2 regions of the Faecalibacterium sp. 3 genome follow, and region 2 is predicted to be linked to the other one. Evidence: riboswitches for the same ligand, from Rfam matches in the RefSeq annotation. Region 2 holds a riboswitch; the other holds the start of a gene.

Region 1 (5,689 bases), 1.1 Mb from region 2:
TCGCTGCGAGTTTCGCTGCCGATGTTATTACCTCTAAATGGGGTCCGGACGGTTTCGTTTCCCGCCGGCACCGGGAAGAACGGCAGCGGAACTGCGCAAGAAAGATGAAGATACGCGGGTTTGTGAACGCTGTTTCCGGAAATTTTTTTGCGGGACCCCTTGCTTTTTTGTGCGGCTTCGGCTATGCTAAAGGCGAAGAGAATGCTTCTGCCTGAGTTCTTAATCGTTTTCGCAAAACGATGCAGCCGGCTGTCCCGGCCGCTGATAAGGAGGAAGCATTTATGAGATTCGGCCATTTTGATGACGCACGCAGGGAATATGTCATCACCACCCCGCAGACCCCGCTGCCGTGGATCAACTACCTTGGCAGTGAAGACTTTTTCAGTCTGGTCTCCAACACGGCGGGCGGCTACAGCTTTTACCGGGACGCCCGGCTGCGCCGCCTGACCCGCTACCGCTACAACAGCTCTCCGCTGGACATGGACGGCCACCACATCTACATCAAGGATGGCGGCATGGTCTGGAACCCCGGCTGGCAGCCCACCAAGACGCCGCTGGACCGCTACAGCTGCCGCCACGGGTTGGGCTACACCATTCTGGAGGGCGAAAAGGACGGCATCTGCGCCGCGCAGGAGCTGTTCGTGCCCAAGGGCGATGCCTGTGAGCTGGACCGGCTGACCCTGACCAACCGCAGCGATCGTCCCCGGGAGCTGGACGTGTTCAGCTATGTGGAGTTCTGCCTGTGGGACGCTGTAGACGACAGCACCAACTTCCAGCGCAACTTCTCCACCGGCGAGGTGGAGGTGGAGCCGTGTGCCATCTACCACAAGACCGAGTACCGGGAGCGCCGCGACCACTACGCGGTGTTCTGGTCCAACACCCCCGTCACCAGCTTTGACACCGCCCGGGATGCTTTTTGCGGCGTGTACGGCGGCCCGGCAGACCCGCAGGCCGTCCGTGCCGGACACTGCAGCGGCAGCATCGCCCACGGCTGGGCACCGGTGGGTGCGCTGCACATCCATGTCACCCTTGCCCCCGGGGAGGAAAAGAAGATCCTCTTCGGTCTGGGCTACATCGAGAACCCGCAGGAGGAAAAGTTCACCGCCCCCGGCGTCATCAATAAGACCCGCGCCCACGCCATGATGGCCCGCTACGCCGACGATGCACAGGTGGATGCTGCCCGCGCCGCGCTGGCCGACCACTGGGAGAGCCTGCTGTCCGGCTACCGGCTGCAGTCCGGCGAGGAAAAGCTGGACCGCATGGTGAACCTCTGGCATCAGTACCAGTGCATGGTCACCTTCAACATGAGCCGCTCGGCCAGCTACTACGAGAGCGGCACCGGCCGCGGCATGGGCTTCCGGGACAGCTGTCAGGACCTGCTTGGCTTTGTGCACATCGTCCCCGCCCGGGCGCGGGAGCGCATTCTGGACATTGCCGCCACCCAGTTCGAGGACGGCAGCGCCTACCATCAGTATCAGCCCCTGACCAAAAAGGGCAACCGGGATGTGGGCACCGGCTTCAACGATGACCCGCTGTGGCTCATTGCTGCCACCGCCGCCTATCTGCGGGAGACAGGCGACTGGCCCATTCTGGAAGAACAGGTGGCCTTTGAGAACGACGAGCGCAAGGCACAGCCGCTTATGGAGCACCTGCGCCGCAGCTTTCGCTTTACCTGCACCCATCTTGGCCCCCACGGCCTGCCGCTCATTGGCCGTGCGGACTGGAACGACTGCCTGAACCTGAACTGCTTCTCGGAGCACCCGGGCGAGAGCTTCCAGATCACCGGTCCCAGCGAGGGCCCGGTGGCCGAGAGCGTGTTCATTGCGGGCATGTTCGTCAAGTACGGGCGCGAGTATGCAGAGCTGTGCGACCGCCTGCAGCTTGCCGATGAGGCCGCAGCTGCCCGCCGGAGCATCGACGCCGTGGAGCAGGCGGCCCTGACCGCAGGCTGGGACGGCGCATGGTTCCGGCGCGCCTACGATGCTTTCGGCAACCCTGTGGGCAGCAGGGAATGCACCGAGGGACAGATCTTCATTGAGCCGCAGGGCATGTGCGTCATGGCAGGCATCGGCAGGGAGACCGGGCAGGCCGCGCAGGCGCTCCGGAGCGTGGAGGAGCGGCTGGACACCCCATACGGCGTGGTGCTGCACCAGCCCGCCTACACCAGCTACCAGCTGAATCTGGGCGAAATTTCCAGCTATCCGCCGGGATACAAGGAGAACGCAGGCATCTTCTGCCACAACAATCCGTGGATCAGCTGCGCCGAAACCATGCTGGGCCATGGAGACCGGGCCTTTGAGGTGTATCGCAAGACCTGCCCGGCCTACATCGAGGATATTTCCGAGATCCACCGCACCGAACCCTACGTCTACAGCCAGATGGTGGCGGGCAGGGATGCACCCACCTTCGGCGAGGCGAAAAACAGCTGGCTGACCGGCACGGCCGCATGGACTTTCGTCAATGTGAGCCAGTACATTCTGGGCATCCAGCCCACGCTGGACGGCCTGCGGGTAGACCCCTGCATCCCCCACACCCTGACCGGCTACACCGTCACCCGCCGCTACCGGGGCGCAGTGTATCACATTGCAGTGGACAACACCGCCGCCGTGCAGCACGGTGTGCAGAGCATCACGGTGGACGGCAAAGCCCTTGCGGGCAATGTGCTGCCGCTGGCTGCTGCCGGGACTACAGTGCAGGTGCGGGTGACCATGGGCTAAACCGACTTTCTCTGCTTTTTCATAATAATCTCCTCATAGCCAGATCCGCTGCGCAGACCCCTGCACGGCGGGTTTGGTCTGTAAAGGCGTGAACTATCCGGCGGCATAACGATCAAAAATGCGCTCTGCGTTCACGATCATTCCCCTCCCTCTTGCAATTTTGGTGCAAAGGGTGTAGAATACAGTCACAATCAAATACAGGGGAGCTCGTGACAGCGGGCTGAGAGGAAGTATCCGAACTTCGACCCTTTTACCTGATGCGGATAATGCCGCCGTAGGAAGTCATCCATATGATTTTTTGCAGGAGGCCCCGCAGAAGGGGGTCTCCTGTTTTTTGTTGTAGCTTATTTTACTGTTTTGAGGAGGATGCCTTGTACCTTTCTGCGGGGGAGTGCCGCAGCGGACTGAGGGGGAGCGCCCTGAGTGCCGTGAATCGTCAGCGATGGGAAGCCGTGTTCCGGCGTGAGAGGAGACCAGAAAGTCTCGACCGCTTGTAGATCTTGCCTGTGCCATCCGGTACGGGCTGTTTGCGGGGGCGCTGTACGGTTTTGCTGCTCCCGCAGGAGAAAGGAGCCTTGCCTTATGAAAAATATCTCTGTGAAAAAGCTGGCGCTGGCCGGTATGCTGTGTGCTTTGTGCGTGGTGGGCAGCGTGTTCAGCTTCCCCATGTTTGGCAGCAAATGCGCACCCATCCAGCACATGGTCAACGTGACCTGCGCCGTGCTGCTTGGCCCGTGGTGGGGCCTGGGCGTGGCCTTTGTGGCCTCCCTGCTGCGCAACCTGCTGGGTCTGGGCAGCCTGATGGCCTTCCCCGGCAGCATGTTCGGTGCTTTGCTGTGCGGCCTTGTGTACGCTAAGACGAAGAACATCTTTGCCACCATGGTGGGCGAGGTGTTCGGTACCAGCATTCTGGGCGGTCTGTGCGCCTACCCGGTGGCCATCTTCCTCATGGGCAAGAGCGCCGGTGATATCGCGTTTTATGCCTACATCGTGCCTTTCCTCATCTCCACTGCCGTGGGTTCCATCATTGCGGGCGTGCTGGTGTACAGCCTGCAGCGCTCCGGCGCACTGCGCTCCATGCAGAACAGTCTTTCCTGACGGAGGGGCACCCGAATGTTCAAAACAGAATTCGAGAACCTGCGCCGCACCTGCCCGCTCATCCATAACATTACCAACTACGTCACCGTGAACGACTGCGCCAACATGGTGCTGGCCTGCGGTGCTTCGCCCATCATGGCTGACGATGCTGCCGAGGTGGAGGACATCACCACCATCTGCGGCGGACTGAACATCAACATCGGCACCCTGAACAGCCGCACCATCACCAGCATGCTGCTGGCGGGCAAAAAGGCTAACGCGCTGGGCCATCCTGTGGTGCTGGACCCGGTGGGTGCGGGTGCATCCCGCCTGCGCACCGATACGGCCTACCGCCTGCTCCGGGATGTGAAGTTCGCGGTGATCCGCGGTAATATCTCGGAGATCAAAACGCTGGCCTCCGGCGCGGGCACAACCAAGGGCGTGGATGCCGATGTGGCTGATAAAGTCACTGAGGAAAATCTGGATTCTGCCGTGGCCTTTGCCAAAAAGTTTGCGGCTCAGACCGGTGCCGTCATTGCCATCACCGGTGCCATCGACATCGTGGCCGATGCGCAAAAAGCCTATGTCATCCGCAACGGCAATCCCATGATGAGCAGCATCACCGGCACCGGATGCCAGCTCTCGGCCCTCACGGCGGCTTTCGTTACCGCCAACCCCGGCCATCCGCTGGAAGCTGCTGCAGCTGCAGTGTGCGCCATGGGCCTTGCAGGCGAGATCGCCCACAAGCGGCTCACCCCGCAGGACGGCAACGCCACCTACCGCAGCTACATCATCGATGCCATTTACAATATGACCCCGGAACAGCTGGAAGAAGGAGCAAACTATGAAGTGCGATAAGCAGAACATGCTTCTGTATGCCGTCACCGACCGCGCATGGGTGGGAAAACAGTCCCTCTATGAGCAGGTGGAAAGCGCCCTGAAGGGCGGTGTCACCTGTGTGCAGCTGCGTGAAAAAGAGCTGGACGACGAAGCTTTTCTGAAAGAGGCTGTGGAGATCCATGCTCTGTGCCAGCGCTACGGCGTGCCGTTCTTTGTGAACGACAACGTGGACATTGCCATCCGCTGCCACGCCGAGGGCGTGCATGTGGGGCAGGAGGATATGGCCGCAGCGCAGGTGCGCGCCCGTGTGGGCGAGGGAATGATGATCGGCGTTTCCGTCCACAGCGTGGAGGAAGCGCAGGAAGCTGTGAAGCACGGCGCAGACTGCCTTGGTGTGGGTGCGGCCTTTGCCACTCATACCAAGACCGATGTGGACGTTCTGCCCCACGAGACCCTGAAGGCCATCTGTGACGCCGTGGACATCCCGGTGGTGGCCATCGGCGGCATCCACAAGGAGAACATCCTGCAGCTCAAGGGCACCGGCGTGGACGGTGTGGCCCTTGTGAGCGCCATCTTTGCAGCAGATGACATCGAGACCGAGTGCCGGGAGCTGAAGGCGCTTTCCGAGCAGATCATCTGACCGATCCCGCGGCAAACCGGGGGCACCACCTTGGGCCGCGTTATAAAATTCATGGAGAAAACCAATATGAAAAGCGTATTTTGCGCAGGTGCCGGCATCCAGAACGTTCTGCTTTTTCTGAATGACGGCTACTTGCCTGCCGCCCTTGCCTGCGGGTCGGGAGTTTCTCCGAGGACCGTCCGCTGGGGTGGGACCCTGCTGCCGCAGGCAGTAGGGCGGGCGATGGAATGGCCCGATTCGTGTCCGAGGAGAAAGCTCCCGGCACGCAGACTTCCCCGCATCAATGTATGACCAGCACCCTGCTGTTCAGAGATAAACTGTCATTTGGAGGAACAGAGCGTATGCAGACTTATACCACCCAGATGGATGCCGCCCGCAAGGGCATCATCACGCCGCAGATGGAGATCGTGGCAAA
Region 2 (5,689 bases):
AGCTCTGCACATAGTTGCCAACTCTTGCTGCGTTTTATTTTCAGGCATTGGTCCACCCGCTTTCTTCTTCCAAGAACATAGTACCATAATCCCATCTTTTTTACAAGCCAACGCCATTTGCAAATTTTACGGTATTATAAAGGTCTCTCCTCTGCCCGCACACCAATACTGCAAAAACAAAACCCCCGCACAGAACAGTTGCCCATTCTGTGCGGGGGTACGTTAGCCCTTTGGTTTCCCTCCGGGTGCTAGTCTATCCTTATATCAGGAGAGATTAGCCCTTGTAGCCGAAGCCGTAGCCGGTGTTCAGGGTCTTGTCGCCAGCGGACTTGACTTCCAGACCGATGGAGCTGGAGCCCAGAGTGTAGATAGCAGACAGACCGCCAGCAATGCTCAGGGCAGCGTTCAGCAGGCCCAGGCCAGCGCCCCAAGCGCCGTTTGCGTAGGTGTGAGCACCCTTGTCGTATGCACGGTGCACGGTGTTCCACACGCCGCCGATGAAGTCACCGGGGACGTAGTTGCCATCGAACACGCTGTCGAAAGCAGAAGAAACATAGTTCTTCAGGAAGGTGTTGCCAACGATCTTGATCACGTTAGCAGAAACATTCTGCCAGTTCTCAGTGGTCATAGCGGGTGCCAGGTAGTCAACCAGAGAAGCACCACCAACAACGTAGGTCAGTTCGTTTTCTGCAACAGCAGAGAAGTTTGCAGGCATCATCATAATGATATTACTCCCTTCAAAATTAGAAAAAATATTTCACAAACCACTTTGTGTGGTTCGCATCCCGTATCTAGGATGGCAATAATATACCACACTTTCCAGAAAGATTCAAGTACTTTTTTGAAAAAAATGTGAAAAGTGTGATAACTTGTGAAAATCCGGTCTCAAAATCTTTACAAAAGCCCGGCTTTTCAGCGCATCGACATGGTTTTTTCTGTAATTGGAAGATACTGGAATGTGTGAGGACTTTTTCTATGAAAACTGTGATCTATCTGGATGAGCTGCTGCTGACGAACTTTCTGGCCGCAGCAATGCTGCTTTTGTGCACCGGGCTGCTGTGTGCACGGCAGTGCAGCGGCCTGCGCCTGCTGGCAGGCAGTGCAGCAGCAGCGGCCTTCTCGCTTGGCATCCTGCTGCCGGAGCTGCCCGGTGCGGCGGCGGTGCTCTGCAAAGTCTTTACCTGCGGTGCCGTTGTGTCCGCTGCCTATGGTGTGCCCGGCCCGCGCGGCTTTGCCCGGCTGTGCGCGTGGTATCTGCTGCTGAACCTGCTGCTGTGCGGAGCGGTGGTGCTGCCCGGCGTGCAGAGCGCGAACCTCTGCGTGTACTTTGCCCTTTCTCCGGGGCGGCTGCTGCTGTGCTGCGGGGCCGTATCTGCCCTGTTGCGGGCGGTGCTGTTCTGCTTTGGCCGGGCAGGGCCCCGCAGCGTCGCCGCCGTTCTGGAGCTGGACAGTGCCGCCCTGCCGGTGCAGGCGCTGTGCGACACCGGCTTTTCGGTGCAGGACCCGCTGAGCGGGCGGGCCGTGGTGCTGCTGCATTACCCCTCTGTGCGCGACGGCCTGCCGCAGGCGCTACGGGCCTTTCTGGACAGCTACTTTGCCTGCGGCACGGCACCGCCGCCGGAGCTGGGGGTGCGGCTGGTGCCCTGCACCACCATTGCCGGGCACTGTGTGCTGCCTGCGGTCCCAGCCAAAGCCCTGCGCGTGGGCAGCCGCCGGGTACAGGGTTTTCTGGCTGCATTCTGCCGCCCGGAAACGCCCCCGGAGCACTGGACCGCGCTGCTTGGCAGTGAGCTGGCCGGGCAGCTGGGCATCCGCTGACGCTTATATTATAGATGTACAGGAGGAGATCTCATGTTCCATGGTATTTCTGCATTCCGGCTGTTCTGGCAGCGGCTTCTTGCACGGCTGCGATATTGCGGCGGTGCCCATTATCTGGCGGGCGCGCCCAGTCTGCCGCCGCCCCTGACCCCGGAGCAGGAAAAAGCCCTGCTGGCCCGCATGGCAGAGGGAGACGCCTGCGCCCGGGACGACCTGATCACCCACAACCTGCGGCTGGTGGTATACCTTGCCAAAAAGTACGAAAACAGCGGGGTCCCCGCCGAGGATATGATCAGCATTGGCACCATCGGGCTCATCAAGGCCGTGAACACCTTCACCCCGGAGCGCAGCATCAAGCTGGCCACCTACGCCAGCCGCTGCATCGGCAACGAGATCCTGATGTACTTACGCAAAAGCTCCAACCGCCGACAGGAGGCCAGCATCGACGAGCCGCTCAACGTGGACGGCGACGGCAACGAGCTGCTGCTCTCGGACATTCTTGGCAGCGACGAGGATCAGATCAGCCAGCGGCTGGAACAGGACGCCGAGCGTGCCATTCTGCGCCGTGCCGTGGACAGCCTGTCCCCACGGGAGCGGCAGATCATGGAGCTGCGCTTTGGCCTTGCCGACGGCGTGGAGCGCACCCAGAAGGAAGCCGCCGACGCCCTTGGCATCAGCCAGAGCTATATCTCCCGGCTGGAAAAGCGGATCATCCATACATTAAAGGCCCAGCTGGAAAGCGAATGAAGTGGAAAAACGCGAACTGCCGCCCGCCGGGCTTGACAATCCGCGCTGATTCGCATATAATAAAACTACAAAAGGCGCTGGCCCTGCAAACGGCTAGTTCCTTACCGGATTAGTCAAGAAAAGATGACCGCTCGGATTGGGACTCGAGGCGGTCATTTTTTCTTTTTGTCATCACTGTGAGAAACAGTCCATGTAATTTCAAACGTAACGTAGATCGCTCCGCCGAGAAGCGTGAGCAGAAGCACGACCTGTTCAAACGTCATGGTGCATCCCCCCTTTCCGCCCTTGGGCATCCGGGGAGAACGAGATTTTCAAGAAAAAATCGTCTTTAGCCGGCACCCAAGTACCGGTAAGGAGCAGCTGCAACGGAGCCGACCGCCGCCTATGGCGGAAACAGGGAGGCGAGGTTGGGGCCGCGGCCAGCAAGACGCGAGTGCCGCTCAAGACACGAAGCGGATGCTGGGTGCCGCAACCCGTTCTGCTTTTGTGGGCACAGCGCCTGATGGCGGCGTTGCCGCCGCAAATACAGCATATCATAGATCCGCACAAAAAACAATATTTTGCCGCGCTTTCCTGCCAAACGGGAAAGCGCACAGTTTTTTCCACGCATACGATGCCGCTGCACATCCCATACTCCCGGTGAGAACAAAAACAGACCGGGGGCGTTTGGATGTACAACAAAGTGGAGCTGTGCGGCATGAACACGGCCCAGCTGCCTGTGCTGACCGAGGCCGAAAAGCGGGAGCTTCTGGCCCGGGTGCGCACCGGCGATGCCGCCGCGCGGGAGCGGATGGTGGAGGGCAATCTGCGGCTGGTGCTCAGCGTGGTGCAGCGGTTCGCCCAGCGCGGCGAAAATCTGGACGACCTGTTTCAGGTGGGGTGCATCGGGCTCATCAAAGCCATCGATCATTTCGACCCCGCCCAGCCGGTGCGCTTCTCCACCTACGGCGTGCCCATGATCATTGGCGAGATCCGGCGCTTTCTGCGGGATAACAACGCCCTGCGGGTGAGCCGCAGCCTGCGGGATACCGCTTACCGGGCCATGCAGAGCCGCGAGACGCTGGAAAAGCAGCTTGGCCGCGAGCCGACCATGGACGAGATCGCGCAGAGTGCCGGGCTCACCCGCCGGGAAGTAACGGCGGCGCTGGAATCGGTGGTGGAGCCCATCAGTCTGGATGAGCCGGTGTACACCGACGGCGGCGATGCCATGTACGTGATCGATCAGGTGCGGGACCCGGATGGCGAGGACAGCTGGATCAGCGGGCTGCAGTTTCGCCAGACGGTGGCCGGGCTGACCCCGCGGGAGAAAAAGATCATGGAGCTGCGCTACCTGCAGGGCAAGACCCAGATGGAGGTGGCGCAGGAGATCGGCATCAGTCAGGCACAGGTCAGTCGGTTGGAAAAGGGCGCACTGAGCCAGTTCCACCCCCAGAACCAGCAGTAAAACAGGCGGCACGCTTCCGGAATAAAAACGGAAAGCGCGCCGTCTCTCATTTGCGGCTGTATTTGCGCCGGGTAGCTGCGCCGCCGCGCAGATGCCGCTCGGCTTTGTTGCGGGCCAGCACAGCCCGCACCTGCCGGAACAGCTCCGGCTGCAGCGTCCGCAGCCGCACGGCCACGTCCTTGTGCACCGTGGATTTGCTGCACCCGAACACCGCAGCCGCCGCCCGCACGGTGGTGCGATGGGCCGCAATGTACTCGCCCAGCTGTATTGCTCTCTGCTCAGGGTCTCCCTTCATGCCCGGATCCCTCCTGCTGTATTATGGTACAGCCTATGCGCCTGACGGGGCAGATATGTGCCGCCGGGGCTTGACTTCTGCACCAGATGCGCTATACTTTTATACGGACATAAAAACAGGGGTGCCGAAAGGCTGAGATCCGCATTGTGCGGAGTACCCTTTTACCAGACCGGACAATGCCGGCGTGGGAGTTTGCAGAACTGTCCGTTCTTTCACAAACCCCGTGCGCCTGCTGAAAAGCGGGCGTATTTTGTTTTTGTGTACTATCGTTCTGAGAAGAGGAATCCTTATGACCAAAACCTATTCCAAGACCCGCATTCTGGTGGAGGGTGCACTGATAATCGCGCTGTCCACCGTTTTGAGCATGATCCAGATCCCGCTCATGCCCCACGGCGGTTCCATCACCCTGTTCAGCATGGTGCCCATTCTGGTAATGAGCTACCGCCACGGCGCAAAGTGGGGCGTCATGACCGCTTTCGTCAACAGCCTGATCCAGCTTGTGCAGGGCCTTGGCAATCTGGCATACTGCCAGACCCTCACGGCGCAGGTGGGCTGCGTGCTGCTGGACTACCTTCTGGCTTTCACGGTACTGGGCTTCGCCTGCCTGATCGCAAAGCCTTTCCGCAGCCGTACCGTGGGTGTCGGTGTCAGTGCCTTTGTGGTGTGCCTGCTGCGCTTCCTGTGCAGCTTTCTGTCCGGTTACATCGTCTGGAAGGACTACGACTACGCTTTCAGCTGGATGACTGAGATCGGCTTCCCCGGGATCTCCAGCATGAGCGTGGACGGTCTGTGCTGGCTGTACAGCGCCTTGTACAACGCCACTTACATGCTGCCCGAAGCCATCCTGACCACCGTCCTTGTGGTGATCCTGATCCGTGTCGCACCCCAGATCTTCGACCGGCAGAACGCAAGAGCGTAAGTTTTTTCGCAGTCATTTTTCCCGCCGGGAAGGGCATTCCCCCGGCGGGAATTTTTTTGCGAAAAATCCAGAAAAGCTGTTGACAATCCGGCAAAGCGCTGGTATAATTACTCCTGTCGTCAGGCACGGCACGAACATCTGGGGGATTAGCTCAGCTGGGAGCCCAAGCAGTGTGCTCACGCACCCCCACAACTGAACTTCATAAAGCATTTCTTGTTTGAGCATCTCTTTTCCAGAGGCTTCCACTTCTGGAAAATTATGGGGGATTAGCTCAGCTGGGAGAGCGCTTGCATGGCATGCAAGAGGTCACCGGTTCGATCCCGGTATTCTCCACCATTGGCTCAAATGAGAGTTACAGACACCGTTGATTTCAAATCGAAGTCAACGGTGTTTTTGTGTTTGTCAGCAAGCAAGTTCATCGCTATTCTCCAAATACTGTGCAAGATCAAAGTTGAAGTCCACATGG

The links. A riboswitch is a leader RNA that binds a small molecule or an ion and turns the genes downstream of it on or off. The one in region 2 is predicted to bind thiamine pyrophosphate.
Region 1: linked by a shared signal. The riboswitch ahead of thiW (energy coupling factor transporter S component ThiW) and the one ahead of ACNSPV_RS08605 (energy-coupled thiamine transporter ThiT) in region 2 are both predicted to bind thiamine pyrophosphate.

What each region holds. Positions count from the first base shown of each region.
Region 1 is NZ_JBLWFN010000001.1:673,779-679,467, reverse strand. It holds gene ACNSPV_RS03145 (GH36-type glycosyl hydrolase domain-containing protein) at 282-2,717, shown strand; TPP riboswitch at 2,907-3,015, shown strand; gene thiW (energy coupling factor transporter S component ThiW) at 3,300-3,815, shown strand; gene thiM (hydroxyethylthiazole kinase) at 3,831-4,652, shown strand; gene thiE (thiamine phosphate synthase) at 4,639-5,274, shown strand; gene thiC (phosphomethylpyrimidine synthase ThiC) at 5,616-5,689, shown strand, end outside.
Region 2 is NZ_JBLWFN010000001.1:1,813,666-1,819,354, reverse strand. It holds gene ACNSPV_RS08635 (hypothetical protein) at 1-48, opposite strand, end outside; gene ACNSPV_RS08630 (hypothetical protein) at 275-721, opposite strand; gene ACNSPV_RS08625 (sigma-E processing peptidase SpoIIGA) at 976-1,818, shown strand; gene sigK (RNA polymerase sporulation sigma factor SigK) at 1,852-2,565, shown strand; gene sigG (RNA polymerase sporulation sigma factor SigG) at 3,236-4,009, shown strand; gene ACNSPV_RS08610 (sporulation transcriptional regulator SpoIIID) at 4,056-4,304, opposite strand; TPP riboswitch at 4,412-4,511, shown strand; gene ACNSPV_RS08605 (energy-coupled thiamine transporter ThiT) at 4,594-5,223, shown strand; tRNA gene ACNSPV_RS08600 (tRNA-Ala) at 5,484-5,559, shown strand; gene ACNSPV_RS08595 (recombinase family protein) at 5,626-5,689, opposite strand, start outside.